DNA from 2 places in the Streptomyces sp. TN58 genome. Region 1 is predicted to be linked to the other one. Evidence: predicted binding sites of a transcription regulator. Region 1 holds the regulator's gene; the other holds the start of a gene.
What was found. The regulator HspR, encoded in region 1, represses chaperone genes until heat shock. The targets are predictions, from matches to a motif close to TTGAGNNNNNNNNNCTCAA.

Region 1 (15,072 bases):
ACAGCAGGGCGGGCGATTCCAGGGCCGGCGCCGGGGCGCCCATCCGCACCCCGACCCGTGTCCGCGTGGCCACCAACTGCCCTTCCTGCGGGTACGCGTGCCACGTACGCCACCGCACCTGGCCCTCGTAGCGCTGGGCGAGCATGGCGGTGAAGGCGTGCGGGCTTCCGGGGAACGTCCCCGCTAGCCCGTTCGGGTGGTCCGCCACCAGTGCGAGGAGCTCCTGGGCCCGCCCGGCGAAGGATCCCCGCGACAGCGTCTCGACCCGCGCGGCGAACTCGTACTCCCAGTCGCCGACCCGCTTCGCCACACCGAGCGGCAGCGGCGTACTGCTGCCCGGCATGCAGGCGACCGTCTCCGAACAGAGCACGTCCTTCTCCTCCAGCAGAACCTGATGGGAGGCCCCGAGCAGGCGCAACTCGACCTTCGCGCCGGAAAGTTCGAGGTTCAGCACGGCCAGGGCGGGCAGCCGGTCCCGACCCAGGGCCCAGGCGAGATCGGCGGCACGCGTGTCGGTGTATGAGGTCTGGAGGGTCGTGAGCATGAGTCGGCTCCGCAAACGCGCGAGGGAGATGGGCCGGGGCCCGCCAGCGGTGGCAAACACGGGTGGGGGGAAACCGGCACGGGTCCACAGGAAGTCCAGGGAGGTCCGAGGACTGGTCTACTCAACCGAGGGAATCATGAAAGGCACGGCACTCACAGCGTTTTTACCCAACTTGACGGGGTTTACATCCCCCCGGGGGCTCGGCAGTTCACGTGTTCATAAGGTTGCGTTCCGCGCGTCGGGATGCATCGGCAACGCGCGGGACGCCCGACGGAAAACGGGCCGTCGGACGCCCGCGCCGAGGCGGCGCCGGCTGCCCCGTGTCAGCTGCCGCCGCCACACCCCCCGCCCCCGCACGACGAGGACGAACCACAGGAGGAGGACGACCCGCACGAGGACGACGAGCCGCTGCCCGACGAACCCCCCTCGCCCGCCCACCAGCTGCGCCTTCCGCGGCGCCGGCGGACCGGACGCGGACCGTACACGGTCCTGGGCCGTACGAGCCTCCACAGGAGGGCGACCCCCGCACACAGCACGAGCACTACGAAGACAAACTCCATGTCCGCCCCCTCTCTCACGCCCCGGTCCTCCCGGGGAGCGGGATCCCCGCGTCCCGCGTGCAGGGGGGATTCCCAAGGCCCGCACGGCCCAAAGCACACTTGAGCAAGTCCAGAGGTTGCCCGCAGGATGACGCCCATGAGCGCACCCGTGAGCAGCGACCGCCCCTTCCTCAACCGCCGCCTGGCACCCTTCGGCACCACGATCTTCGCGGAGATGTCGGCGCTGGCCGCGCGCACCGGGGCGATCAACCTCGGCCAGGGCTTCCCCGACACCGACGGCCCGGCGCAGATCGCCGAGGCGGCCTCCCGCGCGGTCCTCACCGGGCTCGGCAACCAGTACCCGCCCGGCCCCGGCGTCCCGGAGCTGCGCCGCGCGATCGCCGCGCACCAGCAGCGCTTCTACGGGCTCGGCTACGACCCCGACGCCGAGGTCCTGGTCACCGCCGGCGCCACGGAGGCCATCGCCGCCTCCCTCCTCGCCCTCCTGGAGCCCGGTGACGAGGTCATCGCCCTCGAACCGTTCTACGACTCCTACGCGGCCTGTATCGCGATGGCCGGCGCCACCCGTGTCCCGGTCACCCTGCGCCCGCACGGCGCGGCCTTCGTCCTCGACCTGGACGAGCTGCGCGCCGCCGTCACCCCGCGCACCCGGCTGCTCCTGCTGAACACCCCGCACAACCCGACGGGCACCGTCCTCACCCCGGACGAGCTCACGGCGATCGCCGCGCTCGCCGTCGAGCGTGATCTGCTGGTCGTCACCGACGAGGTGTACGAGCACCTGGTCTTCGAGGGCTCCCACACGCCGCTGGCGGGGTTCCCGGGGATGCGCGAGCGCACGGTCACGATCAGCAGCGCCGGCAAGACGTTCTCGTTCACCGGCTGGAAGGTCGGCTGGCTGACGGCTCCGCCCGAGCTCGTCTCCGCCGTCCGCACGGCGAAGCAGTTCCTCACCTACGTCTCCTCGGGCCCCTTCCAGTACGCCGTCGCGGAGGCCCTGGACCTGCCGGACGCCTACTACGAGTCCTTCCGTGCCGACCTCGCCGCCAAGCGAGACATCCTCGCCGACGGCCTCGCGTCGGCGGGCTTCGAGGTCTTCCGCCCCCAGGGCACCTACTTCATCACCACCGACATCACCCCCCTCGGCGAGAAGGACGGCCTCGCCTTCTGCCGCGCCCTGCCCGAGCGCTGCGGGGTCGTCGCCATCCCGAACCAGGTCTTCTACGACGACAAGACCGCCGGTGCCACGCAGGTGCGCTGGGCGTTCTGCAAGCGCACGACCGTGCTGCGGGAGGCGGCGGACCGCCTCGGCCGCCTGGGGCGCTGACAGCGGACGGCCGACTCCGGCGGTACCACCGGGCAGCGCCGAGGGCTCGCGTTCGGCGCGGCGGCTACGTGCCATCCCCGGCGGGCGGCGGCCGCCGTTAACGGCATGAGCCCGGCCGGGCTCCGCGGTCGGGGTGACCGCGGGGCCGGACGGGCTCAGGTACGCCTGCGGGGTCTACCTCCTGCTCTTCGCCGAGGTGCCCCGTGAGGGAGGGCCGGGGTCAGTTGCCCCCGCCGTCCTCCTCCTCGCCGTCGGCGGAGTCGATGTCCTTCTCCAGTCCGAGCTGCTCCGTGAGCCACTTGTCGAACTCGATGGAGGCGCGGACCCAGCTGACCGTGGAGGACACGAAGTGCTCCAGGTTGACGCCGGTGCCGATCAGCATCTGCGCCTCGCCGATCAGGCGGACCGAGCCGTCGTCGTGGGTGTGGCTGTAGACCTTCGGCCACAGGGTGCGACGGTTCCAGTCGTCGATCGACTCAAGGAGCTGCGGCTTCTCGTCGATCTTGTGCGGACGGTCGTAGAAGGTCCGCACCGAGAAGACCTGCTGCTCCGCTTCGCCGCGGAACATGAAGTACGTACGGAACTCCTCCCACGGCGCCGCGAGGTCACCCTCGTCGTCGACGACGTACTTGAGCTCCATCTGCTCCAGCAGCTGCTTGACCAGATCCTGGTCGGGGACGACGGGGCCCGCCGGTCCTGTGGCCTGCGGATCGGGCTGCTGCCCTCCGAAGTTCGGAATCGAGGCCGGGTCGATGCTCACCGTGTACTTCCCTTCGTGCGGATACTTGCATCCTCCCCCATCCCGCCCACCCCATGTCCAGCCCGACGGTCGCGTATCCGCTGCGGGCGGACAGGAGTGCACCCCGCGCACGTGCCTGTACGCGGGGTGCAGGGGCGGAGAGCCCCCGCGGATCCGGCGGATCCGTCAGAGCGCCTTGCCCACCAGCAGGTCCTCGCCCGCCGCGTCGACGCGCACGGTGTCGCCGTCGCGGACCTCTCCGGAGAGGATCTCCTTCGCCAGGCGGTCGCCGATCGCCGTCTGGATCAGGCGGCGCAGCGGCCTGGCACCGTACGCCGGGTCGTTGCCCTTGTCCGCCAGCCAGGCCAGGGCCCCGGGGGTGACGTCCAGGGTCAGCCGCCGGTCGGCCAGCCGCTTGGCGAGGCGGCCGATCTGCAGCTCGGCGATGTGCGCCAGCTCGTCGCGGCTCAGCGCGGAGAAGACCACCAGGTCGTCCAGGCGGTTGAGGAACTCCGGCTTGAAGCTCGCCCGGACCACGTCCAGGACCTGCTGCTTCTTCTGGTCGGCCGGGGTTACCGGGTCCATCAGAAACTGGCTGCCCAGGTTCGAGGTCAGGATCAGGATGGTGTTGCGGAAGTCCACCGTCCGGCCCTGGCCGTCCGTGAGCCGGCCGTCGTCGAGGACCTGGAGCAGGATGTCGAAGACCTCCGGGTGCGCCTTCTCCACCTCGTCGAGGAGCACCACGCTGTACGGGCGCCGCCGGACCGCCTCGGTGAGCTGGCCGCCCTCCTCGTAGCCGACGTAGCCGGGCGGGGCGCCGACGAGGCGGGCCACGCTGTGCTTCTCGGAGTACTCCGACATGTCGATGCGGACCATGGCCCGCTCGTCGTCGAAGAGGAAGTCGGCGAGCGCCTTGGCCAACTCCGTCTTGCCCACGCCCGTCGGGCCGAGGAAGAGGAACGAGCCGGTCGGCCGGTCCGGGTCGGCGATGCCGGCGCGGGTGCGGCGTACGGCGTCGGAGACGGCCCGTACGGCCTCGGTCTGACCGATCAGGCGGCGGCCCAGCTCGTCCTCCATGCGGAGCAGCTTCTGGGTCTCCCCCTCCAGCAGCCGGCCGGCGGGGATGCCGGTCCAGGCGCCCACCACGTCCGCGATGTCGTCGGGGCCGACCTCGTCCTTGACCATGGAGTCCTTGGCGCTCTCGGCGGCGGCCTCCTCCTCGGTGGCCTCGGCCAGCTCGCGCTCCAGCTGCGGGATCTCCCCGTACAGGAGCTTGGAGGCAGAGTCGAAGTCGCCGTCGCGCTGGGCGCGCTCGGCCTGGCCGCGCAGGTCGTCCAGGCGCTCCTTGAGCTCGCCGACCCGGTTGAGGGACTGCTTCTCCTTCTCCCAGCGGGCGGTCAGGCCGCGCAGCTCCTCCTCCCGGTCGGCGAGGTCCTTGCGGATCTTGTCGAGGCGCTCGCGCGAGGCCGGGTCGGACTCGTTGTTCAGCGCCAGCTCCTCCATCCGCAGGCGGTCCACCGAGCGCTGGAGCTCGTCGATCTCGACGGGCGAGGAGTCGATCTCCATGCGCAGCCGGGACGCGGCCTCGTCGACGAGGTCGATGGCCTTGTCGGGCAGGAAGCGGGAGGTGATGTACCGGTCGGAGAGGGTCGCGGCGGCGACCAGCGCGCTGTCGTTGATGACCACCTTGTGGTGGGCCTCGTAGCGGCCCTTGAGCCCGCGCAGGATCGCGATCGTGTCCTCGACGGACGGCTCGGCGACCAGCACCTGCTGGAAGCGCCGCTCCAGGGCCGGGTCCTTCTCGATGCGCTCGCGGTACTCGTCGAGGGTGGTCGCGCCGACCATGCGGAGCTCGCCGCGGGCCAGCATGGGCTTGAGCATGTTGCCGGCGTCCATCGCGGAGTCGCCGCCGGCGCCCGCGCCGACGACCGTGTGCAGCTCGTCGATGAAGGTGATGATCTGGCCCTCGCTGGACTTGATCTCCGCGAGGACGGTCTTGAGCCGCTCCTCGAACTCGCCGCGGTACTTCGCGCCGGCGACCATGGCGCCGAGGTCGAGGGCGACGAGCCGCTTGTTCTTCAGGGATTCGGGCACGTCACCCTTGACGATGCGCTGGGCCAGGCCCTCGACGACGGCCGTCTTGCCGACGCCGGGCTCGCCGATGAGCACCGGGTTGTTCTTCGTACGGCGTGACAGGACCTGCACGACGCGGCGGATCTCGTGGTCGCGGCCGATGACCGGGTCGAGCTTGCCGTCGCGGGCGGCCGCCGTGAAGTCGGTGCCGAACTTCTCCAGGGCCTTGTACTGGCCCTCGGGGTCGGGGGTGGTCACCCGCCGTGCTCCTCGTGTGTTCTGGAAGGCGTCCAGCAGCTTGCGCGCCGTCGCCCCCTGGGTGGAAAGGACCTCGCCGGCCGCGCCGCCCTTGGCGGCGATGGCGATGAGCAGGTGCTCGGTGGAGAGGTACTCGTCGCCGAGCTTGCCGGCCTCGCTGTCGGCCTCGGCGAGCACGGCGAGCAGCTCGCGGGTGGGCTGCGGGGGCGCGACCGTGGAGCCGGTGACGCTGGGCAGGGCGGCGAGGAGGCGTTCGGCGCCGCTGCGCACGGCGGCCTGGTCCGCGTCCGTGGCGATCAGCAGGTCGATCAGGTTCTCGTTGTCCTCGCCGGCGAGCAGGGCCAGCAGCAGGTGTGCGGGGGTGAGGTCCGCGTGGCCGTCCTTGACGGCCCTGCCGGTGGCCGCGTTCAGCGCGTCGCGGCTCTTGTTGGTCAGCTCGGCGTCCACTGCGCCTTCTCCTCTCCGAGGGATGCACCGCTGGGTGGGTCTGACAGAGTCAGCGTATGCAAAGTTGAGTCTATTCCACTCAAGGCAGTTGAGGGGAACCCTTCCCCGTACCCTTCGGCCCATGTCCCATGACGTACTCAACCCGACGCCCGAGTACCTCGCCTTCTGGCGGGAGCGCCACGTCTGCACCCTGACCACCCCGCGCCCCGACGGGACCCCGCACGTGGTGCCGGTGGGCGTGACCTACGACCCGGAGGCCGGCCTGGCCCGGGTGATCAGCAACAAGAACAGCAAAAAGGTCCGCAACGTCCTGGCGGCGCAGACCGCGCAGACCGCGCAGGACGGCGGCGCTGCGGGCGGCGGGGCGCGGGTGGCGGTCTGCCAGATGGAGGGGCGCCGCTGGGCCACGCTGGAGGGCCGTGCGGTGATCCGCACGGACGAGGCGTCGGTCGCCGACGCGGTGGCGCGCTACGCGGAGCGGTACGGGCGGACCCCGTCGCCCAATCCCGACCGTGTGGTCATGGAGATCACCCTGGACCGGGCCATGGGTCGCGCATGAGCCGTTGACGTTTCATCTTTGTCCGGTTCACGCACTGGACGCGGGCATCACAACGGCGCCATCGTGGTCAGGTCCACGACGGCGCCGTTGTGTGGGGGTAGCGCCTGAGCGATCTGGAACGACGGGGGAATCGCTTCAGGCACTGCGGGGGGTGGCGGTGGTGATGTCGGGCTCGAAGAGCTGGTGGTCCCGCTGATCGAGATTGACGAAGACCATCCCGTAGCGCACCTCGCAGCGGACGGGCTGCGGCGCGCCGCGCGGGCGGCGCAGGCACCGGTAGGCACGGACGTCCTCGTCCTCCTCGCGCACGATGACGATGGGCTGGCCGAAGAGGGTGACCATCAGCGAGTCGCCGGGGTGGGGGATGGCCGTGGCGAGGTCGATGAACTGCCAGCCCGAGCGGTATGCCGACGCCATCTCGCGGCGGAAGCCGCGGTCGTCGGGGGTCATGCGGACACCGTCGCAGGAGCCTCGGTCCAGCCCGTGTCGTCCTTACCGCCCAGCTCGGCGGCGGTCCAGCCGGTGTCCGCGTACTTGCCCACGGGCGCCGTGGTCCAGCCGGTGTCGAACTCCGTGCTCGTCAGGCTCGTACCCTGACCGTCCCTAGCGCTCCCCGCGTCACTTTCGACGGCGCTGACTGCCCCAAAAACCGCAACGGCGGAGAAACCTATGGCAAGCACCGAGCGAAGCATTCTCTTGTACATGGTCGGCTTCGTCCTCACTTGATGGAATCCTCTCCCCCGCGTGACAGACGATGGCTCATTCAGGCACGTCAATGCCACAGGGACGATGCATCATGTTCTTGCATGTTCAGGACCCTGGGGGGTGGAGATTTGACGCAAAAACCGACAAAGGCGACACATCCCCACCCCGTCACGTCCATGTGCGCCGAGGGGACCCGGCTGTACGCCGCCGCCCTGAGCACCGGCCGGATAGCCCGGGGAGAGATCCAGAACGCCCCCTGCCTGCTGGAACTCGCCCTTCTGCAGCCCGACCCGGATGACGCCAACCAGCTCCGCCCGGTTCCCCCGTCCGTGGCTTTGGCTCAACGGCTCCATCCGATTGAACGCGAGATCCAGGACCGCCGACGCAGCGCTGTAGATCTCACCGACACTTTCGAGCCTTTCCTCGCCATCAGCGCACAGAGCCCGGCCGACACCCATGCCATCACGGTGCTGGAGGGTTTCGAACGGATCAACGCCGCGCTGAACCTCGCCACGGCCGAATGCCACACCGAGGTGCTGACGGTCCAGCCGGGCGGAGCGCGGCCTTCCGAGGCCCTCACACAGGCCCTGGAGCGCGACCAGCCGCTGATCGACCGCGGGGTCAGCATACGGACCCTCTACCAGCACACCGCCCGGCACAGCCAGGGCACCCTCGCCTACGTGGACCGGATCTCCACCGGCAAGGTCGAGATCCGCACCCTCGAAGAGCTGATAGAGCGCCTGATCATCTTCGACCGCACCGTCGCCTTCATCCCGGTGAGCGACGACCGCCGGGTCGCGCTGGAACTGCGCCACCCCGGCCTCGTCGACTACCTCATCAAGGTCTTCGAGCAGCTCTGGCACCGCGCCGTCCCGCTCACCGAGGAGGTGACGTACCGCAGCACCCCGGGCGGCGTCACCGGCGTGCAGCGCACCATCGCCCAGCTCCTCATCGAGGGGCACGTGGACGAGGCCATAGCCCGCCGCCTCGGCATGAACGTCCGCACCTGCCGCGCCCACATCGCCAAGCTCGCCACCACCCTCGGCAGCGGCAGCCGCGCCCAGCTCGGCTACCTGATAGCCCGCTCGGGCATCCTGGGCCGCCCCTCGGCCCCCGAGGAGGGCGAGGACGCCGGGCCTGACCACGAAGGCCTCTAGAACGCGCCGCAGGCCCCGCCCGGGGAAGGGCGGGGCCTGCGGGTGTACTTCCGGGGCCGGGGCGGCTTGCCGCTCAGTCCAGCGGGCGCTTGGGGCTCGGGCGCCAGACGACCAGGGCGCTGCCCGGCTGCGGGGGCTGGTACGGGACCAGGTCCCGGCGGTACGAGGCGTGTACCTGGGCCTCGCGGGCCCGCAGCGTGGCTGCCGCGCCGTCCACCGCGGCGGAGAGCTCGGCGACGCGCTGCTGGAGCGCGGCCACCTGGTTCTCCAGTTCGATGATCCGCTTGATGCCCGCCAGGTTGATGCCCTCGTCCTGGGACAGCGTCTGCACCGTGCGCAGCAGCTCGATGTCCCGGGCCGAGTAGCGCCGGCCGCGGCCGGCCGTACGGTCCGGGGAGACCAGGCCGAGGCGGTCGTACTGGCGGAGGGTCTGCGGGTGCAGGCCCGAGAGCTGGGCGGCCACCGAGATCACGTAGACCGGGGTCTCGTCGGTGAGTGGGTAGGCACCGCCCCCCAGACGGGAAGACTGTCGTCGGCGGCCGTCCATGTCATGCTCCCTTCGCGGACTCGAACAGCGCGGAGCGCGGGTCCTGCGACTCCGTCGCCTCGCGGTACATCTCCAGCGCCTCGCGTGCCTTGTCGGACAGCTCGGTCGGAACCGCGACCTCCACGGTGACGAGGAGGTCCCCGCGGGTGCCGTCCTTGCGGACCGCGCCCTTGCCGCGGGCCCGCATCGTACGCCCGTTCGGGGTGCCCGGGGGAAGTTTCAGCGTCACCGCGGGGCCGTTCAGGGTCGGGACCCTGATGTCGGCGCCCAGCGCGGCCTCGGCGAACGTCACGGGGACGGTCACCGTCAGGTTGTCGTCCTTGCGGCCGAAGACCGGGTGGGTTCCGACGTGGACCACCACGTACAGGTCGCCGGCCGGACCGCCCCGCTCGCCCGGTGCGCCCTTGCCGCGCAGCCGGATCCGCTGGCCGTCGGAGACGCCCGCCGGGATCCGGACCTGCATGGTGCGGGAGCTGCGGGCCCGGCCGCTGCCCTTGCAGACGTCGCAGGGGGTCTCCGCGATCAGGCCGCGGCCCTTGCAGTCCGCGCAGGGGTCCGTCAGCGAGAAGCCGCCGCCGCTGCCGCGCGAGACCTGGCCGGTGCCGACGCAGGTCGGGCACACCCTGGGCGTGCCGTTCTTGTCGCCGGTGCCCGAACAGGCCTTGCAGGGCGCCTGCGAGGACATCCGCAGCGGGACCGTGGCCCCGTCCACCGCCTCGGTGAAGGAGAGGGTGACCTCCGACTCGATGTCCTGGCCGCGGCGCGGCTGGGTACGGGTGCCCGCACCCGGGCCGGCGCCGCGGTTGAAGAGGCCGCCGAAGACGTCGCCCAGGCCGCCGCCGAAGCCGCCGGCCTGACCGCCCTGCTGGGTGCCCCCGAAGAGGTCGCCCAGGTCGAAGTTGAACGAGCCGCCGCCGCCCGGCCCGGGGCGGAAGCCGCCGTTGCCGAACAGCGCGCGCGCCTCGTCGTACTCCTTGCGCTTCTTGGCGTCCCCGAGGACGTCGTTCGCCTCGGAGATCTCCTTGAAGCGCGCCTCGGCGGAGGCGTCGCCCTTGTTGGCGTCCGGGTGGTACTCGCGAGCGAGCTTCCGGTACGCCTTCTTGATCTCGGCCTCGGTGGCGTCCTTCGGGACACCGAGGACCTTGTAGTAGTCCTTCTCCACGAAGTCCTTCGTGCTCATCCCCGGTGTCCCTCCTCCCGTGCCGCTACGTGTACTGCGTCAGCCCTGGTCGGCTGCATCCGCGTCCTCGCCGGACGGCTTGTCGCCCTCCGCGGACTCGGACTTGGGGGCCGCGCCCGGCTGGGGCTCGGCCACCGCGACCCGCGCGGGACGGATCGTACGCTCGCCGATCCGGTACCCCGGCTGCAGGATCGCCACGCAGGTCGTCTCGGTGACGTCCGGCGCGTACGAGTGCATCAGGGCCTCGTGGACCGTCGGGTCGAAGGGCTCACCCTCCTTGCCGAACTGCTGCAGGCCCATCTTGGCGGCGACCGTCTCCAGCGACTCGGCCACCGACTTGAAGCCGCCGACCAGCTCGCCGTGCTCCCGCGCCCGGCCGATGTCGTCGAGCGTCGGCAGGAGCTCCGTCAGGAGGGACGCGACCGCGATCTCCTTGACGGTGATCCGGTCCCGCTCCACCCGGCGGCGGTAGTTCTGGTACTCCGCCTGGAGCCGCTGGAGGTCCGCGGTGCGCTCACCGAGCGCGGTACGGGCCTGGTCCAGCTGCGCCAGCAGGGCCACATCCTGTGCGCTGTCCCCGGCCGGGGCCGCCCCCTCCGCCGTGTCGGCGGAGTCGGCGGCCTTCGGCTCGGCGTCGTCCTGAGCGGCGTCGGCGGGGACTTCGGGCTTCTCCTCGAAGCCCGGGGTCTCCTCCGACATCAGGCAGCGCCACCCTTCGGCTTCTCGTCGTCGACGATCTCGGCGTCGACGACGTCGTCGTCGGCCTTGGCCTGGCCCGCGTCACCGGCGGCGCCGGCGGCACCCTGGGCGGCCTGCGCGTCGGCGTAGAGCGCCTGGCCGAGCTTCTGGCTGACCGCCGCGAGCTTCTCGGTCGCGGTGCGGATCTCGCCGGTGTCCTCGCCCTTGAGCTTCTCCTTCAGCTCGGCGACAGCCGCCTCGACCTCGGTCTTGACCTCGGCCGGGACCTTGTCCTCGTTGTCCTTGACGAACTTCTCCGTCTGGTAGACGAGCTGCTCGCCCTGGTTGCGGGACTCGGCGGCCTCCTTGCGGCGCAGGTCCTCCTCCGCGTACTGCTCCGCCTCCTGGCGCATGCGGTCGACCTCGTCCTTGCCGAGCGAAGAGCCGCCGGTGACGGTCATCTTCTGCTCCTTGCCCGTGCCGAGGTCCTTGGCCGTGACGTGCATGATGCCGTTCGCGTCGATGTCGAAGGAGACCTCGATCTGCGGGACGCCGCGCGGTGCCGGGGGCAGGCCGGTCAGCTCGAACATGCCGAGCTTCTTGTTGTACGCCGCGATCTCGCGCTCGCCCTGGTAGACCTGGATCTGCACGGACGGCTGGTTGTCCTCGGCCGTCGTGAAGATCTCGGACCGCTTGGTCGGGATCGTGGTGTTGCGCTCGATGAGCTTGGTCATGATGCCGCCCTTGGTCTCGATGCCGAGGGACAGCGGGGTCACGTCGAGGAGCAGGACGTCCTTGACCTCACCCTTGAGGACACCGGCCTGGAGGGTGGCGCCGATGGCGACGACCTCGTCCGGGTTGACGCCCTTGTTGGCGTCCTGGCCGCCGGTCAGCTCCTTGACGAGCTCGGCGACGGCCGGCATGCGGGTGGAGCCGCCGACGAGGACCACGTGGTCGATCTCGGACAGCTGGATGCCGGCGTCCTTGATGACGTTGTGGAACGGGGTCTTGCAGCGGTCGAGCAGGTCCGCGGTGAGCTGCTGGAACTGCGAGCGCGTGAGCTTCTCGTCCAGGTGCAGCGGGCCCTCGGCGGAGGCCGTGATGTAGGGGAGGTTGATCGAGGTCTCCGTGGAGGAGGACAGCTCGATCTTCGCCTTCTCGGCGGCCTCGCGCAGACGCTGGAGCGCCATCTTGTCCTTGGACAGGTCGACGCCGTGGCCGTTGGCGAACTGCTTCACCAGGTAGTCGACGACGCGCTGGTCCCAGTCGTCACCACCGAGGTGGTTGTCACCGTTGGTGGCCTTGACCTCGACGACGCCGTCGCCGATCTCCAGGAGCGACACGTCGAAGGTGCCGCCACCGAGGTCGAAGACGAGAATGGTCTGGTCGTCCTTGTCGAGGCCGTAGGCCAGGGCGGCGGCCGTCGGCTCGTTGACGATGCGCAGGACGTTCAGACCCGCGATCTCGCCGGCCTCCTTCGTCGCCTGGCGCTCGGAGTCGTTGAAGTAGGCCGGGACGGTGATGACCGCGTCCGTGACCTTCTCACCCAGGTAGGCCTCGGCGTCGCGCTTCAGCTTCTGCAGGATGAAGGCGCTCATCTGCTGCGGGTTGAAGTCCTTGCCATCCAGGTTGATCTTCCAGTCAGTGCCCATGTGGCGCTTGACGGAGCGGATGGTCCGGTCCACGTTCGTGACCGCCTGGCGCTTGGCCACCTCGCCGACGAGGACCTCGCCGTTCTTGGCGAAGGCGACGACGGACGGCGTGGTCCTGGCGCCCTCGGCGTTGGTGATGACGGTGGGCTCGCCGCCTTCCAGAACGCTGACGACGGAGTTAGTGGTGCCCAGGTCGATGCCGACCGCACGTGCCATTTCGATTCCTCCAGCTGACTTGAGTGGAACAGACTCAACCATGCCGTACCGCCGCGCGCGCGTCAACAGAACTGAGTCGGGTCGGCTCAACCTTTAGCCGCTCCTTACGCGCAACCTTGGGTTCACCGGGTGGTACGGCCGGACGGGCCCGCGCTGCGCGGCCGGGCCGGACGGCGGCCCGCGCCGCGCGGCCGGACGGGGGACCCGCGCCGCGCGGCACGCCCGGGTCGCGATGCCCGTACGGCAGCGTGCTGGCATGCCGCCCACACTCACCGCCCCCCGGTTCCGGGTACGGGTACCCGCGGCCCCGCCGGCGAAGCGGGTGCTCGACCTCGCCGGGGCGGCGATCCTGCTGACCCTGCTCGCGCCGGTGCTGGCAGCGGCCACCGCACTGATGTACGCGGCCACCGGCGGGCACCCCTTCGCGCGGGAGGCCGCCGTCGGGCTCGCCGGGCGGCCGCTGCGGACCTGGCGCTTCGCCACGGCCGCGGCAGGCCGGCCGGGTGCGCTCCTGGAGCGGTTCGCCCTCGACGGGCTCCCCCAGCTGCTCAACGTGGTCCGCGGCGAGATGTCGCTGGTCGGCCCGCGCCCGCAGGCGCGTACGGACCACCCGTACCGGCTCCTGGTACGCCCCGGAATGACCGGCTTGTGGCAGGTGAGCGAACGCTCCGACCTACCCTGGGAGGAGATGGCTCTCCTCGACCTGCATTATGTGGAGAACCACTGGCTCGGGATGGACCTGGCGATCCTGGCGCGGACCCCGCGGGCGGCCTACCGACAAAGGCTCGCCTGAGCGACACAGATCACCGCACGCTCAGCTACATTGCGGCGTCGGGAATGGGTAACCTCAAGCCTTGACTTCATAAGTTACCGCTTAGTAAGTGCCGCCCGAGGAGCCCTCCCATGCAACTCGCCGCGATCATCGTGTCGCTGGTCCTGACCGTGGTCGGCGTCGCGCTGCTCGCACGAGCCGTGGCGCAGATCTACCGCTTCGTGAAGATCGGCCAGCCCGTACCGGCCGGCAGCCGCACGGACGACCCGAAGGCCCGAACGCTCACCCTCGTCCGGGAGTTCCTCGGCCACAGCCGGATGAACCGCTGGGGCATCGTCGGCTTCGCCCACTGGTTCGTCGCGATCGGCTTCCTGACGCTCCCGCCGACCCTGGCGCAGGCCTACGGCCAGCTCTTCCAGGCCGACTGGACCCTTCCGGTCCTGGGCGGCTTCCTGCCGTTCGAGCTCTACATCGAGTTCATCGGCCTGATGACCGTCGTCGGCATCCTGGTCCTGATCGCGATCCGCCTGCTCAGCCTGCCCTCGCGGGCCGGCCGCAAGTCGCGCTTCGCCGGCTCTAAGGCCTGGCAGGCGTACTTCGTCGAGTACATCATCCTCACCATCGGCCTCGCGATCCTGTGCCTGCGCGGCCTTGAGGGCGCGATCCACCACGTGGACAGCTGGGAGCCGGCGTACGCCATCTCCTACCCGCTGGTCATGGCCTTCGACGGGCTGTCGGCGAGCGCGCTGCAGAACGCCATCTACTTCACCGCGATGATCAAGATCGGCACCTCGCTGATCTGGATGATCGTCGTCTCGCTCAACACCAACATGGGTGTCGCCTGGCACCGCTTCCTCGGCTTCCCGAACATCTGGTTCAAGCGGAACGCCGACGGCGCCACCGCGCTGGGCGCGCTCCAGCCGATGACCAGCGGCGGCAAGGAGATCGACTTCGAGGACCCGGGCGAGGACGACAACTTCGGCGTCTCGCAGGTCGAGCAGTTCTCCTGGAAGGGCATCCTCGACTTCTCCACGTGCACCGAGTGCGGCCGCTGCCAGTCGCAGTGCCCCGCCTGGAACACGGGCAAGCCGCTCTCCCCGAAGCTCCTGATCATGTCGCTGCGCGACCACGCGCACGCCAAGGCCCCGTACCTGCTGGCAGGCGGCGGCAAGGACATGGAGGGCAACGAGAAGGCCACGGCCGAGCAGCTCGCCGGCGTCCCCGCCGCGGCGCTGGCGGAGGCCGAGCGCCCGCTGATCGGCACGGCCCTGGAGAACGGCGTCATCGACCCGGACGTGCTGTGGTCCTGCACGACCTGCGGTGCGTGCGTGGAGCAGTGCCCGGTCGACATCGAGCACATCGACCACATCGTCGACATGCGCCGCTACCAGGTGATGATCGAGTCCGCGTTCCCGTCGGAGGCGGGCACGATGCTCAAGAACCTGGAGAAGAAGGGCAACCCCTGGGGCCTGGCGAAGAAGCAGCGCGTCGAGTGGACGAAGGAGGTCGACTTCGAGGTCCCGATCATCGGCAAGGACGCGGAGGACCTCTCGGAGTTCGACTACCTCTACTGGGTCGGCTGCGCCGGCGCCCTGGAGGACCGGGCCAAGAAGACCACGAAGGCCTTCGCGGAGCTGCTGAACATCGCGGGCGTCAAGTTC
Region 2 (15,072 bases), 1.2 Mb from region 1:
ACGTGGCCGGCGCGGCCGACGAACAGGGCCATGTGGTAGGCGACGACGCTCATGTCGCAGTCGGGCGCGGCGTGCACACCCAGCAGCGAGCCGTCGCTGACGGCCATGACGAAGACGGAGCCGTGCTCCATCGCCACCATGGTCTGCTTGACGGCGCCGAGCTCCATCAGGGCGGCCGCCCCGGTGGTGAGGCTGCCGAGGCCGGAGACGATGGTGGCGAGGTCGGCGGACGCCCCCCGTGGGCCCTTGGGCCGCGGCGCCGCCTGTGGTTCGCCCGTGCCGCCCGTCTCGCCCGCGCCGCCCGCTCCGGGGTCGGAGGACAGGAGCAGCAGCCCGTCCGAGGAGACGACGGCGACGGAGTTGACGCCGGGCACCTCCTCGACCAGGTCGGTCAGCAGCCATTGCAGGTTGCGGGCCTGGGTGCTCAGTCCGTACGTACTGGGCGCGGTCATGTGCGTGCCTCCTGTGCGCTGTCCCCCTGGTCGGTTTTGCTCTGCCCCGGCCCCTGCCCCTGCGCCGGCCCGGAGGCCGACTCCTGGTCCCGAGCGATCTCGGCGGCGGCGACCCGGCGGCCGTCCTGGGCTCCCTGGTAGAAGCCCCCGAGCCGGCGCCGCAGTTCTTCGGCGTCGACCCGGCGCGGCGGCTGCGGCCGTACGGCCTCCGCCCGCGGGGCGGCGACGGTGCGCGGGGTGCGCTTCGGCAGGCCCTTGTCGGTGACGGCGGCGCCGCCGTCGGACGGGTCGGCGGGGTGGCTGCCCTGGCGGGGGAGCCAGTCGGCCTCGGCGGGGGCGTGGGTGTGGTCCCCGGCCGGGTCCCCTGCCGGGCTCCCCGCGGGGGGCTCGGCGGTGAAGGTCTGCTCCGCGGGCGGGGCGTCGGCGGCCGGGGCCGGGATGAAGACCTCGCCGGCCGGGTCCCCCGCCGGGTCCCCGGCGGGGGGCTCGGCGGGGTCGGCCTGGGCGGGTTCCGGCAGCTCGAAGTCCGCCGGGTCCGTGTCGTGCGCGATGCGTGCGAGGAGCTGCTCCCCTGCGGGGGGCTCGGCGGTGAACACCTGGTCCGCCGGGACGGCGTCGAAGGCCGGAACCCGGTCCAGGCCGGTGCTGGCGTCGGCGTCGGCTTCGGCGGCCTCGGTCTCGGCGGGCGGCGCCAGGGCCTCGGCCAGGGTGACCGGGGTGACCGGCTCCACCGGAACGGCGTCCGGGCCCGGAGCCAGGTCGACACCCTCGGCCAGGATGACCGGCTCCGCCGGGACGGCGTCCGGGGCCGGGGCCGGATCCAGGTCGGCTTCGGCGTCGGCTTCGGGGGCTGCGTGGGCGCCGCGCGGGCGGGCGGGGAGGGTGTTCTCGTTCGCCTCCGCTATCACGCCCGGGAGGTGCAGCGAGAGCGCGCCCGGTGCGGCCAGGGTGTGGACGGGCGAGGCCGGCGGGGTGGTCGGCAGCAGCGTCGCGGGGATGACGACCAGGGCTTCGGTGCCGCCGTGCCGGGCGCCGCGCAGCTCCGCGGTGACCCCGTGGCGTGCCGCGAGCCGCCCGGCCACGTACAGGCCCAGGCCCAGGCCGTGCTCCTCCTCGGGCTCCTCGTCGTACGCCTCGGGCGTGGACAGCCGGGCGTTGAGTGCTGCGAGGCGGTCGTCGGTGACGCCGATGCCCTCGTCGACGACGGACAGCACCACGTCGCCGGAGTCCAGGGTCCAGCCCGACACCTTCACCTTGACGTCCGGCGGCGAGAACGTCGTCGCGTTTTCCAGCAGTTCGGCCAGTACGTGGGAGATGTCGTCGGCGGCGTGTCCGGCGACCTGCGTGTACGAGGGCAGCGCCGCGAGGTCGACGCGTTCGTAGCGCTCGATCTCGCTGACGGCGGCCCGCATCACGTCGACCAGCGCGACCGGGAGTCCCTGCCCGTGGCCGTGCTCCTGCCCGGCGAGGACGAGCAGGTTCTCGTTGTGGCGGCGCATCACTGTCGCCAGGTGGTCGAGCTTGAAGAGGGTCGCGAGCCGGTCGGGGTCCTGTTCCCTGGACTCCAGTTCCTCGATGACGGCGAGCTGGCGTTCCACCAGGCCCAGGGTGCGCAGCGACAGGGAGACGGAGGTCGTCGACATGTTGCGGCGGTGCTCTTCCAGCCCCGCGCGCAGCTGCGTCAGTTCCTCTTCGAGTGCTTCCCGGCCGGAGGCGAGCGCTTCGTTGCGGCCGATGATGCGGCGCCGGTCGGCGTCGAGGCCGGCGATCCGGGTGTGCAACGAGACCGTCTGGTCCCGTACGGCGTTCAGGTGCCGGACGACCTCGGCGAACTCGTCGTTGCGGCCGGTGAACCGCACCGGTTCCACCGAGCCCTCGGGGGTGGCGAGCCTTTCCGCGCCGCGCCGCAGGACCGACAGCGGGCGGGTGAGCGAGCGGGCGACGGCGGTGGAGAAGCCGACGGTGCCGAGGAACAGCAGGCCCAGCAGGGCGACCAGGATCTCCAGCCGGGTCACGTCGTCGTCGCGCAGGGTGGCGAGGGCGGAGGCGCGCTGCCCGGCGAGGGTGGCCTCCACGGTGCGCATACGGTCGATGCGGGCGGTGAGCGCGGCGCCGACGGCGGCGCCGTCGGTCTTGCGGTCAGAGCCGGTCAGGGTGGGCCGGTCGGTGAGCCGCTTGAGGTAGTCGTCGGCCGCCTTGACCTCGGGGCCGGTGACGGTGGCGGTGAGGGTCTGGCGTACGTCGGGCCGGGCGACCCGCGCGAAGTCGTCCAGGGCGGCCTGTTCCCGTACGCGTGTGCGCTGGGCTGCGGCGGTGAGTTCGTCGACCGCGGCCGAGCCGGAGGGCTGGTCGCCACGGGGTACGGCCAGTGCCCCGAGCAGCAGTCCGCGGGTGGCGGAGGCCTGTTCCACGGCCTGGCCCAGGGGGGCCAGCGGGCGGGTGGTGACGAGGGCGGACTCGGCGCGCGGCGGCGTCAGCTCGACGAGCCGGGCGCCCGGGGCGAGGAGTTCGGTGATGAGGCCGGTGTAGGCCTGGTGGGCGGCGAGGGCGGTGCCCTTGCCGTCGATGGCCTCGGTACGGACGGACTCGACGCGGGCGAGGGCCAGGGCGAGGGGTTCGTCGACTTCGGTCGCGGCCTCGGTGATCTGCCGGTCGGTGCGCTGGACGCGGTCCTGGAGGCCGGCCTTGGCGGCGCTCGGGCGGCCCTTGGCGGCGTACTCGACCACGGCGTCGCGCTCGTCGGCGAGGACGTGCGTGAGGGTGAGGATCTGGCCGGTCTGCTCGGCGAGGGTGACCAGCCGCTGGGAGTCGTTCAGCTCCCTCGCGGCGGTGACGACGGCGGGGGTGCCGGCCGTGAGGACGGCGAGTCCTGCGACGGCGACGCCGACGACCAGCCGGCTGCGCACGCGGACGCGGCGTCCTGCGGGGGCCGGGCCTTCGGCGGCGGTGCCGTTCTTCCGAGACCGCTTCTTCTGCACCGGTGCTCGCAATCCTGTACGTGTGCTTTTGCTCGTCTACTCGTGTGGCCGAGGTAACGGCCGGTCAACAAGTAAACGCCCCCTGCCCCCTCGTACCGCCTCAGACCTTTGCAGCGTGTTGGGGAGAGAGCCGCACATCGCCCACCCGGCCACTCGAACGAGTGAACATCACGGATGAGTTGGCGACCAACTCGGGGACCCGGTCACAGACCGGCTCCGTGGACAGGTGGTTGAAAGATCGATGCGGCCTTTGGCAGTATGCCCCGCCCACATCGCCGGCCCTGTGCCGGAGCCCGTCCGGGCCGGGCCGGGCACCGCGCGTGTGCGGGCCGCCCACCACGCCTGCCCTGGTCCGTACCTTCCCGGGCCCACAGACGTCGCCCGGGCAGAATGTCCGTATGCGCATCGACCTCGCCACGGCCCCCGGCAGTCAGGAACGCCCCAATGAGGACTGGGTGTCGGCGTCGGTGCCCGCTTCGGGGGGCGGGGTCCTGGTGGTGCTCGACGGGGTCACCCCGCCGGCGGGCGGGGACGGGTGCGTGCACGGCGTGCCGTGGTTCACGGCCCGGCTCGGCGGCCGATTGACCGAACTGTCCGGATCGCGACGGGACATGCCGCTGGACCGGATCCTGGCCGAGGCAGTTCGCGCCACGGCCGAGGCCCACCGCGACACGTGTGACCTTTCTCACATACGGACCCCGCAGGCGACGGTCGTCGTCGTCCGCTGGGACGAGGCGTATGTGGAACACCTCGTGCTCTCGGACTCCGTACTGCTCCTGCAGGCACCCGGGGGCGAGGTGGCGGCGGTGCTCGACGACCGGCTGGAGCGGGTGCCGCGGGAGGTGCTGCGCTCGGTGGCGGCGACGGACGCCCTGCGCAATGCCGAGGGCGGCTTCTTCACGGCGGCCGCGGACCCGTCGGTGGCGTCCCGGGCGATCACGGGGCGCACCCCGCGCGGCCGGGTGCGGGCGGTGGCCGCGCTGACGGACGGGGCGAGCCGTTGGACGGACACGTTCGGGGAGGGCGACTGGGCCGAGTGCCTGGCGGTGCTCCGGAAGGAGGGTGCGGAGGGGCTGATCGGCCGGGTCCGCGCCGTCGAGGTCGGCCCGGCCGTCCCGCGGGGCCGGCACAAGCGGCACGACGACGCGTCGGCGGTCTACGCGGAACTCTGAGGCGCGGCCTGCGGGGGGGCTGAGGCGGTCCGCTACTCGGCGCCCGTGTTCAACTGGTGGAGCAGGCGGGCCAGTTCCGCGACCTCGCCGCGGTCCCATCCGGCGAGCTTGCGCATGTACTGCTCGCGCCGTGCGCCGCGTACCCGCAGGAACCGCTCGCGGCCCTCCTCGGTGAGCCCGACGAGGAAGGCCCGCCCGTCGGCGGGGTCGGGCTCGCGGGCCACCAGGCCCAGGACCTCCAGGGCCCGCAGCTGCCGGCTCATGGTGGCCTTGCCGACGCCGAAGTAGGCGGCGAGGTCGGTGGCCCGCTGCCGGCCGGCGGCCTCCAGGCGTACGAGCAGCCCGTAGGCGGCCGGCTCCAGTTCGGGGTGGAGGGCGCGGGCCATCTCCCCGGAGGAGGCGCGGGCCCGCCGGAGGAAGACGGACAGCTCCCGCTCCAGGGCAAGGAACTCCTGGTCTTCACTCCCGTGCACGTCCTGCTCCTTCTTCGATGCCGCGATGCGCGATGCCGCGATGTGTGGCGCCCCGGTGGGTCCCCACAGGTCCCGGTGGGTCCCGGCAGCCCCGGGGGGTGGGGGCCAGTATTTCGCAGCGGGCGCGCGGTCGGCCCGGGGCCCCGCCGGAGCGGGGAACCGGGCCGTCCGGGTGCGGGCGTAGGCCCCCGGTCCGAGGTCAGGCGGCGGCCGGGACCTGCACCTGCGCGTCTTCCAGGGCGAGCTCCAGGACCTGGCGCACATCGGTCACCGGGTGCACCTCCAGCCCCTCCAGCACCTCGGCCGGGACGTCGTCCAGGTCGGCCTCGTTGCGCTTGGGGATGATGACGGTGGTCAGGCCCGCCCGGTGGGCGGCGAGCAGCTTCTGCTTGACCCCGCCGATCGGCAGGACCCGCCCGGTCAGCGAGACCTCGCCGGTCATGGCCACGTCGGTGCGCACCTGCCGCCCGGAGAGCAGCGAGGCGAGGGCGGTGGTCATGGTGATGCCCGCGCTCGGGCCGTCCTTGGGTACCGCGCCGGCCGGGAAGTGGATGTGCACGCCCCGGTCCTTGAGGTCGGCGACGGGGAGTTCCAGTTCGGCTCCGTGGGAGCGCAGGAAGCTCAGCGCGATCTGCGCCGACTCCTTCATGACGTCGCCGAGCTGGCCGGTGAGGGTCAGTCCGGCCGCGCCCGTCTCCGGGTCGGCCAGTGAGGCCTCCACGAACAGCACGTCGCCGCCCGCCCCGGTGACGGCGAGGCCGGTGGCCACGCCGGGGACGGCGGTGCGCCGCTCGGCCGGGTCCTGGGCGGATTCCGGCACGTGGTGCGGGCGCCCGATCAGGGCCCGCAGCCCGTCGGCGCCGATGTGGAAGGGCAGTTCCCGCTCGCCGAGTTCGTGCTGGGCGGCGACCTTGCGCAGCAGGCGGGCGATGGCCCGCTCCAGGGTGCGTACGCCCGCCTCGCGGGTGTACTCGCCGGCCAGCTTGCGCAGGGCGTCCTCCTCCAGGACCACCTCGTCGGCGCCGAGTCCGGCGCGCTCCAGCTGGCGGGGCAGCAGGTGGTCGCGGGCGATGACGACCTTCTCGTCCTCGGTGTAGCCGTCGAGGCGGACGAGTTCCATGCGGTCGGCGAGGGCTTCGGGGATGGCTTCCAGGACGTTGGCGGTGGCGAGGAAGACGACGTCGCTGAGGTCGAGTTCGACTTCCAGGTAGTGGTCGCGGAAGGTGTGGTTCTGGGCGGGGTCGAGGACTTCCAGGAGGGCGGCCGCGGGGTCGCCGCGGAAGTCGGAGCCGACCTTGTCGATCTCGTCGAGGAGCACGACCGGGTTCATCGATCCGGCTTCCTTGACGGCCCGTACGATGCGGCCGGGCAGGGCGCCGACGTAGGTGCGGCGGTGGCCGCGCACCTCGGCCTCGTCCCGTACGCCGCCGAGGGCGACGCGGACGAACTTGCGGCCCATGGCGTGGGCGACGCTCTCGCCCAGCGAGGTCTTTCCGACGCCGGGCGGGCCGACGAGGGCGAGGACGGCGCCGCCGCGGCGGCCTCCGACGACGCCCATGCCGCGCTCGCTGCGGCGCTTGCGCACGGCCAGGTATTCGGTGATGCGGTCCTTGACGTCGCTGAGGCCCGCGTGTTCGGCGTCGAGTACGGCGCGGGCGCCCTGGATGTCGTACCGGTCCTCCGTGCGCTCGTTCCAGGGCAGTTCGAGGACGGTGTCGAGCCAGGTGCGGATCCAGGAGCCCTCGGGGCTCTGGTCGCTGGACCGCTCCAGCTTGTCGACCTCCTTGAGGGCGGCCTCGCGGACCTTCTCGGGGAGGTCGGCGGCCTCGACGCGGGCGCGGTAGTCGTCGGACTCCTCGCCCTCCTTCTCACCGTTGAGCTCGCGCAGTTCCTTGCGTACGGCCTCCAGCTGGCGGCGCAGCAGGAACTCGCGCTGCTGCTTGTCGACGCCGTCCTGGACGTCCTTGGCGATGGACTCGGCGACGTCCTGTTCGGCGAGGTGGTCGCTGAGCGCCTTGACGGCGAGCTTGAGGCGGGCGACGGGGTCGGCCGTCTCCAGCAGTTCGACCTTCTGCTCGATTGTCAGGAAGGGCGAGTACCCGGAGTTGTCGGCGAGGGCGGAGACCCCTTCGATCTGCTGGACGCGGTCCACGACCTGCCAGGCCCCGCGCTTCTTGAGCCAGCTGGTGGCGAGGGCCTTGTACTCCTTGACGAGTTCGGCGACGGCGCCCGGCAGCGGATCGGGGACCGTCTCGTCCACGATCTCGCCCTCGACCCAGAGCGCCGCCCCGGGCCCGGTGGTGCCGGCGCCGATGCGGACGCGGCCGAGGCCGCGGATGAGTGCGCCCGGATCGCCGCCGGAGAGCCGGCCGACCTGCTCGACGGTTCCGAGCACACCGGTCGCGGCGTACGTGCCGTCGATCCGCGGTACGAGCAGCACGCGGGGCTTCCCGGTGCCGGCGGCGGCTTGGGCGGCCTCGACGGCCCCGCGTACCTCGGCGTCGGACAGGTCCAGCGGAACGACCATTCCGGGCAGCACGACCTCGTCGTCGAGAGGCAGCACGGGCAGGGTGAGCGTTACGGACGTCGAAGCCATGATCTTCCCTCCGGCAGTGAAGTTGAGCTACAGGGACTCAATGCATCTGCGCCTCCCGGTGTTCCCCAACCTCCGTTCGCCGGCGGCGAACACGCTCCCCGGTGTGCTCCCCGGCCGGGGGGTGTCAGCCGGTCAGGGTGGCGACGCGGACGTCGCCGGAGGTGGTCTTCGCCGTGAGGTGGGAGGAGGCCGAGGCGTCGTCGGACAGGGAGACGTCGCGGTCGCCCGAGGTGGTGGACACGGCGAGCCGGTAGCGGGCCGCGGGCACCCCCAGGCTGACGTCGCCGGAAGTCGTCTCGGCGAGCACGGAGGCGGGGGCCTTCGCGAAGTCCAGGCGCGCGTCGCCCGACTCGGAGCGCACCGACGTGTCCGGGCCGGCCAGCCCTGTGCCGGTGATCTCGCCGGAGGTCGTACGGATCTTCAGCGGGCCGGCGATGTCCCGGGCCCGGACGTCGCCGGACCCGGCCTCCACCTCGGCGGCGGCCACGCCCGCGACGGTGATGTCGCCGCTGCCGCTCTCCAGGGTGACCTTCGCGGATGCCGGGACCTCCAGCCGGTAGTCGATGCGGCAGCTGCTCGGGCAGCCGTCGGCGGTGAAGGTGAGGACGCCCCCGCTGACCCGCTGGCCGGGCGTGGGGGCGGTGTCGCCGTGGTAGCGGACGGTACGGCGGACCGTGACTCCGGGCCCGGCCCCCGGGGTGACCTCGATCGACCCGGCCCGGGTGCCGGTCAGCTCGACGGCGGTGACCGCCTCGGTGACCGTGGTGTCGGCGCTCACCGTCGTGCGCGGGCCGTCGACGAAGGAGCAGGCCGCCAGGACGAGGCCGGCCGCGAGGGCGGCGGCCGAGGCGCGGGCGGCCCGGGCCGCCGCCGTGGTGTGGGAAGTCATACCCCGATCCTGCGGCGCCCGCCCCGCGCGGCCGATGGTGCCGGTACCCGGATCCGGTGGGGGGTTATCCCCCGGGCCGGGTCCGGGTGGCGGGCGGGCTTCGGCCGTTCGGCCCGAGCAGGGTCGTTTCCTCCTCATCCGTACGCGTGACGGGCGGATGCGGGCCCCCCGGCCGGGCAGGGGTGGCTGCGGCAGTGTTCCCACCCGTAGAAAGACCAGTTGATGCGTCTCCGCTCCGCCTTCACCGCCGTTCTCGGCGCCGCCCTGCTCCTCGTCACCGTCCCGGCCTCCGCCTCCGCCGCCTCGGGCCGGTTCAGCTACACGTACCTGACCGTCGAGGGCTACGAGGCCTCCGGCTTCCTGACCGACCCGTGGGACGGCGAGTGCTTCAACCTCCCCGGTGTGGGCCAGGAGAACCCCGAGCCGGGCCACTCGCCGAGGAACCGCACGGACGCATGGGCCACGGTCTTCGGCGACACGAACTGCGAGGGGCCCGCCTTCCGGCTGCGGCCCCACACCGGCTGGGCGTCAGAGCGCCTGAAGGTGCGGTCGGTCGTCTTCGGCTGACCGCAGGCCGGCGCCCGGCCCGGTCGCGACCGGGCGCTGCGCGGAGGGCAGGCCCCACTCGCTCCAGGAGCCGTCGTACACCGCCAGGTCCCGGTAGCCGGCGAGTTCGGCGCCCAGTGCCAGTACGCACGCGGTCACCCCGGAGCCGCAGCTGAAGCGGAGGCGTTCACGCCCGCCCGCCGCCGCCTCGAAGGCGGCGCGGAGTTCCCCGGCCGGGCGCATCAGCCCGCCGGGGCGCTGGAGTTCGCCGAAGGGCAGGCTGACCGCGCCCGGCATGTGGCCGCCGCGCAGGCCCGGGCGGGGTTCGGGGGCGGTGCCTTCGAAGCGTTCGCGGGTACGGGCGTCGAGGACGGCCGCGGCCGGGTCGGAGAGGGCCGCGGCCACGGTCTCGGCGTCGACGAGCAGTCCGGGGCGCGGCCGGGCGGTGAAGGTGCCGCGCGGGCCCCCGTACTCCGGGGCGGCGGCCTCGACGGGGAGGGCGGCGGCCGTCCAGGCGGGCAGTCCCCCGTCGAGGACGGCGGCCCGGTCGAAGCCCATGGCGCGGAGCATCCACCAGGCGCGGGCGCTGGAGTAGACGCCGGCGCCGTCGTAGACGACGACGGTGTCGGTGTCGTCGACGCCTAGGGACCGCAGCGCCGCGGTGAACTCGGCGGGCCCGGGCATGGTGTGCGGGGCGGGCGCCGTGTGGTCGGAGAGGGCTCCGTCGAGGTCGAAGGGGCGGGCGCCGGGGATGCGGTGGCCCGCGGCGCGGTGGGCGCCGACGGAGGCGTCGAGGACGACCAGTCCGGGGGTGTCCAGCCGGGCGGCCAGCCAGTCGGCCCCGACCAGCGGTCCGGGGACGGCGGGCCCGGGCTCTCGGGACGCGGGGTGGTCGGAGACGGGCATGCGGCACCTCCTGGGATCGGCGTGCCGCGTCCCTTCCACTGTGCGGCGCGGCCCGCCGGCTGTACGAAGCGGTCGTCCCCATCCTCCGGCGCGACCCGCGCGGGCCGGCAACCGCCCCTGCCGTGGGGCCGGTTCACCCGTGGTCGCCGTGGTCGCCGCGAGCGCCCGTCAGCCGGCGGGGCAGCCGCCGGGGCGGGCGTAGACGGCGATCCGGGCGCCTCGTACCGCGGTGACCGAGCAGAGGTCGAACGCGCCCGCCAGCACCTCGCGCTTGACCTCCTCGTGCCGGTAGGGGTCCAGCGGCTGGTCCGCCGGGTCCAGCAGGGCGATCACCCGGGGTGAGGTGAGCAGGGCCGCGCGGATCCGCTCCGGGGGCAGCTCGGTGCCCTGGAGGCTGTGGGAAGCGGCCGGGGAGGCCGCCAGGGCGGTGTCCCGCAGCCCGTCGTAGACGTCCGGCGCAGACAGCAGCCACTCACGCCTGCGGGAGGGCATGAACACGACCGCGTCCCCCGGGCGGGCCCGCTCCCGTACCGCGGAGGCCACCGCGACCACGTCGTCCTTGCGGCTCTCCGGGGTGCGCAGCCACGCCGACCACAGGCCGAGCGGCATGAGGAGGGCGACCGCCGCGGCCCACGGGCGCCATCCGCGGGCGGCGGCCGCCCGTGCGCCGGCCAGCAGGGCGGGTCCGGCGAGGGCGTAGAGCACGTACCGGTCGACGTACCAGGGGTTGACCAGCGAGATCGCCATCAGCAGGCCGGGCGGCAGCAGCACCAGCGGCAGCGCCACCCGTACGAGGTCCCGCGGGGCGCCGCGCGCGAGCAGCAGGGAGGCGCCGCCGACCACCGCGTACGCGGTCCAGTCCTGCCAGCTGGGCCGGCCCAGCCAGCCGAGCTGCTGGTGCGCCTGGCGCGCGCTCACCACGGCGAGCGGCAGCAGCAGGGCGACGACGGTCGCGGCGCCGGCCCGCCAGCCGCGGGTGTGCCGGGCGGTGAAGGCGTGGGCGAGCAGGGCGAGCGCGGCGAACTCGTGCAGCCAGCAGCCGATCAGGAGCACGACGGTGTAGGCGGCCCACCGCTCGCACAGCATGAAATACGTCGCCCACACCACGGCGGCCGCGACCAGCGCGTACGAGCGGCCCTCCTGGGCGTACATCTGGACGGGGGGCAGCACGGCGTACACGCAGCCGGCGACGAGCGCGGCCCGCTCCCCCACGAGCCGGTGCGCGACGGCGGCCACCCCGGCGGCGGCGAGGGCGGTGGCGGCGACGGAGGGCAGCCGCAGCGCCCACAGGCCGCCGTCCCAGGCCTGGAACACACCGTGCATGAGGAGGTAGTAGAGGCCGTGCACGGCGTCGACCTGTCCGAGGAGGTCCCGTATCCCGCCGAGCGACCGGTGCGCCACCTGCCAGGTGACGGACTCGTCGCGCCACATGCTGCCGCCGCGCTCCAGTCCCCAGAGGCCGAGGACGGCGGCGAGCAGCGGCGGGAGCGGGCGCCATGGCGCGATGCGGCGGATGGCGGCCTCCTGAAGCTGTCGTGGAGCTGTCGGATCGGGCGTGCGGACTCCATACTCGGGGGTGGACCCGAGTGAGTGTCCGCGGAGGTGGGTGTGCGCGCGTTCCGGGCGGTGGCGGCGGTGGTTCTGAGCGCGACGCTCCTGACCGGATGCGGATCGTCCGGTTCCGGCGGTGGTGGCGACGCGCCGCCGAAGGGCTCCGCGGAACCGGCCACGAGCACGAGTGCGAGTACGGACCCGGGCACGGGCGCCGGCCCCGCGGCGAGCCCGAGCCCCGGCGGCAGCACTCCCGGCACGGGCACCGGCGCGAGCCCGGTCCCCGCCCCCGGCGAGACCCTGGTCCGGGTCACCCGCAGCGGGGGCTTCGCCGGCGAGACCCACACCCTCGTCGTGAAGGGCGACGGCTCGTGGTCCCGGCTGGACGGGAAGGCGCGGCCGGAGGGCACCGGAAAGCTGTCCGAGCAGGAGCTGGCGGCCCTGCGCACGGCGCTCCGGGAGGCGGACTTCGCCCGTCTGCCCAAGGTGGCGACGGGCGGCCCCAAGATCTACGACGGCTTCGTCTACACCTTCACGCACGGCGGGTACGAGGTCGCCGGCGAGCAGGGATCACTGCCGCCGGCCCTGGAGCGGGTGGCGAGCGCTCTGCCGCCGTTCACGGAGCGCTGAGCCCCCTTGCCGGCCGGTCCGGGAGCGGCCGGCCTGCCGGCCCGGCACGGGCGGAGATCGCCGTACGCGCGGCCGGATGTGCCGAACGACACTCACACCCCGGTCTTCCCGCCCGGCCGCGGACCGGCCTTGTAGGTCCCCTCCAAGAGGGATCCGACGAGGTCGCAGCCGGTGGGGCAGCTGACCGCCGCGCCCGCCGGACACCGGCCCCGCGAGGGGTCCGACACCCGGTACATCCCATTCCATTTGCTCAGGTCCAGCGCATATGCCGTGTCCGAACCCCACGTAGCCGCAGGCCCGAGCCTCCTCTACGCTGCACCCCATTCAGCGGGATCTTCAGGGGCGGACATGGAACAGACACACACCACCCACACCGGCGCCGCGGCAACGCCCGGCGCCCAGCGGCGTGTGCTCGTCGTCGAGGACGACCGCACCATCGCCGAGGCCATCGCGGCCCGGCTGCGCGCCGAGGGCTTCCAGGTGCAGACGGCCACCGACGGTCCCGCGGCCGTCGCCGCGGCCGAGAGCTGGCTGCCCGAGCTGCTGGTCCTCGACGTCATGCTGCCCGGCTTCGACGGGCTGGAGGTCTGCCGCCGGGTCCAGGCGCAGCGCCCGGTCCCGGTGCTGATGCTCACCGCCCGGGACGACGAGACGGACATGCTGGTCGGGCTGGGCGTCGGCGCCGACGACTACATGACCAAGCCGTTCTCCATGCGCGAGCTGGCCGCACGCGTCCACGTACTGCTGCGGCGGGTGGAGCGGGCCACCATCGCCGCGCACACCCCGCGCGGCGCCACGCTGCGCCTGGGCGACCTGGAGATCGACCACGCGCAGCGCCGGGTCCGGGTGCAGACCGAGGACGTCCACCTGACCCCGACCGAGTTCGACCTGCTGGTGTGCCTGGCCGGGACCCCGCGGGCGGTGCTCTCCCGGGAGCAGCTGCTCGCCGAGGTCTGGGACTGGGCCGACGCGTCCGGGACCCGTACGGTCGACAGCCACATCAAGGCCCTGCGGCGCAAGATCGGCGCCGAGCGGATCCGCACGGTCCACGGCGTCGGGTACGCCCTGGAGACCCCGGCCCAGCCGTGAACGGCCGGGCGGAGGGCCCGCACCCGCGCCACCGGCCCACCGGAGGGCTGCGGCCCTTCTCACCGTTCTCGATCAAGACCAAGCTCGGCACCCTCGTGGTCGTCTCGGTCTTCATCACCACCGGCCTGCTGCTGGTGGCCCTGCGCACCGACACCGAGCTGCGCTTCATCACCGTCTTCTCGGTGATCGCCTCGATGCTGATCACCCAGTTCGTGGCGCACAGCCTGACGGCCCCGCTGGACGACATGACCACGGTGGCCCGGGCGATCTCCCACGGCGACTTCACGCGTCGGGTGCGGGGCGCCGGACGCCGCGACGAGCTGGGCGACCTGGCCTCCACGATCAACCTCATGGCGGACGACCTGGAGGCCGTGGACCGGCACCGCAAGGAGCTCGTCGCCAACGTGTCGCACGAGCTGCGCACACCGATCGCCGCGCTGCGGGCGGTACTGGAGAACGTCGTCGACGGCGTCTCGGCCGCCGACCCCGAGACCATGCGCACCATGCTGAAGCAGACCGAGCGCCTCGGCCGGCTCGTGGAGACCCTGCTGGACCTGTCCCGGGTGGACAACGGCGTGGTGCCGCTGAGGGCCCGCCGCTTCGAGGTGTGGCCGTACCTGTCCGGGGTGCTGAAGGAGTCGGGGCTGGCCGCCGCGGGCCGGCCGGGGCTGCTCTCCGGCTCCGGCGGGCACACCCGCAACGACGTGCACCTGCACCTGGACGTGTTCCCGCCGGAACTGTGCGCCTACGCCGACGCCGAACGCCTGCACCAGGTGGTGGCCAATCTGATCGACAACGCGGTCAAGCACAGCCCCCCGCACGGCCGGGTCACGGTCCGGGCGCGGGCCGGCGAGGTGCCCGGCAGCCTGGTGCTGGAGGTCCGCGACGAGGGCCCCGGGATCCCGGAGGCGGAGCGCCACCGGGTCTTCGAGCGGTTCAACCGGGGCAGCGCCCGCGGCGGCGACGGAGGCACCGGACTGGGCCTGGCGATCGCGCGCTGGGCCGTGGAGCTGCACGGCGGCCGGATCGGGGTGGCCGAATCGTCACGTGGCTGCCGCATCCTCGTCACGCTTCCGGGCAGCTCGTAGGTGCCGTGTTGACGTAGGGTTCGACTGGGAAGGACATGATCTCGGCCACACGTACCCGGGGTCCGTCAGGGGTGCGAAGCCAAGGGGGCCGCAACCTCGGTGCCCCCTACCCGAACCAGGCTGGTTTCCCGCCATTCCACGTCCCGAAACCCGCCGTTCGATGTGACCTACGCGACGTAAGTCCCGCCCGGCCTGCATGCAGCGGCCGAGGAGGCGTAGCCTTTATTCCCGCTGTCCATACCTTGTGAAGCGGAAGAGGGCGGTTGCCGCCGTGTCGCCACAGTCCCCCAGTAATTCGAGCACCACGACCGACGCAGCAGAGGGCGGGAAGAACCCTGCCTCAGGCTTCGGCGCGAATGAGTGGCTCGTCGACGAGATCTATCAGCAGTACCTCCAGGACCCGCAGTCGGTCGACCGCGCCTGGTGGGACTTCTTCGCCGACTACAAGCCGGGGGGCGCTGCCGCTCCGGTGACGTCGGCCGGTCCCGAGAAGTCCACGCCGACGGACGGCGCCTCCGCACAGGCCGCCACCGCCGCCGCCGGGACCCCGCAGGCCGCCGACGCCGCCACGGGGGCGGCGGACGCCGCGCCCGCGCCCTCCGCGACGCCGACTCCTCCGCCTGTGTCAGCTCCTGCCCCTGCTCCTGCCATCCCCTCTGGTGCCCCTGCTGTGACTGTCACCTCCCAGGCTCCGGCCGCCGC

Region 2: the regulator HspR is predicted to act here: its motif matches at 7,694-7,712, upstream of lon (endopeptidase La).

The regions. Positions count from the first base shown of each region.
Region 1 covers NZ_CP018870.1:3,736,856-3,751,927, forward strand. Annotated here, with positions in the region: gene BSL84_RS16885 (DUF2617 family protein) at 1-544, opposite strand, end outside; gene BSL84_RS16895 (pyridoxal phosphate-dependent aminotransferase) at 1,232-2,428, shown strand; gene BSL84_RS16900 (YbjN domain-containing protein) at 2,649-3,188, opposite strand; gene clpB (ATP-dependent chaperone ClpB) at 3,354-5,945, opposite strand; gene BSL84_RS16910 (pyridoxamine 5'-phosphate oxidase family protein) at 6,067-6,504, shown strand; gene BSL84_RS16915 (hypothetical protein) at 6,640-6,954, opposite strand; gene BSL84_RS16920 (hypothetical protein) at 6,951-7,226, opposite strand; gene BSL84_RS16925 (hypothetical protein) at 7,311-8,366, shown strand; gene BSL84_RS16930 (heat shock protein transcriptional repressor HspR) at 8,440-8,913, opposite strand; gene dnaJ (molecular chaperone DnaJ) at 8,915-10,093, opposite strand; gene grpE (nucleotide exchange factor GrpE) at 10,133-10,792, opposite strand; gene dnaK (molecular chaperone DnaK) at 10,792-12,639, opposite strand; gene BSL84_RS16950 (sugar transferase) at 12,896-13,432, shown strand; partial or broken gene BSL84_RS16955 ((Fe-S)-binding protein) at 13,543-15,072, shown strand, end outside.
Region 2 covers NZ_CP018870.1:4,942,052-4,957,123, reverse strand. Annotated here, with positions in the region: gene BSL84_RS22720 (roadblock/LC7 domain-containing protein) at 1-452, opposite strand, end outside; gene BSL84_RS22715 (nitrate- and nitrite sensing domain-containing protein) at 449-3,430, opposite strand; gene BSL84_RS22710 (protein phosphatase 2C domain-containing protein) at 3,829-4,602, shown strand; gene BSL84_RS22705 (MarR family winged helix-turn-helix transcriptional regulator) at 4,635-5,075, opposite strand; gene lon (endopeptidase La) at 5,275-7,671, opposite strand; gene BSL84_RS22695 (DUF4097 family beta strand repeat-containing protein) at 7,796-8,560, opposite strand; gene BSL84_RS22690 (hypothetical protein) at 8,783-9,127, shown strand; gene BSL84_RS22685 (sulfurtransferase) at 9,089-10,012, opposite strand; gene BSL84_RS22680 (glycosyltransferase family 39 protein) at 10,181-11,443, opposite strand; gene BSL84_RS35610 (hypothetical protein) at 11,621-12,193, shown strand; gene BSL84_RS22670 (response regulator transcription factor) at 12,542-13,282, shown strand; gene BSL84_RS22665 (HAMP domain-containing sensor histidine kinase) at 13,279-14,370, shown strand; gene BSL84_RS22660 (multifunctional oxoglutarate decarboxylase/oxoglutarate dehydrogenase thiamine pyrophosphate-binding subunit/dihydrolipoyllysine-residue succinyltransferase subunit) at 14,642-15,072, shown strand, end outside.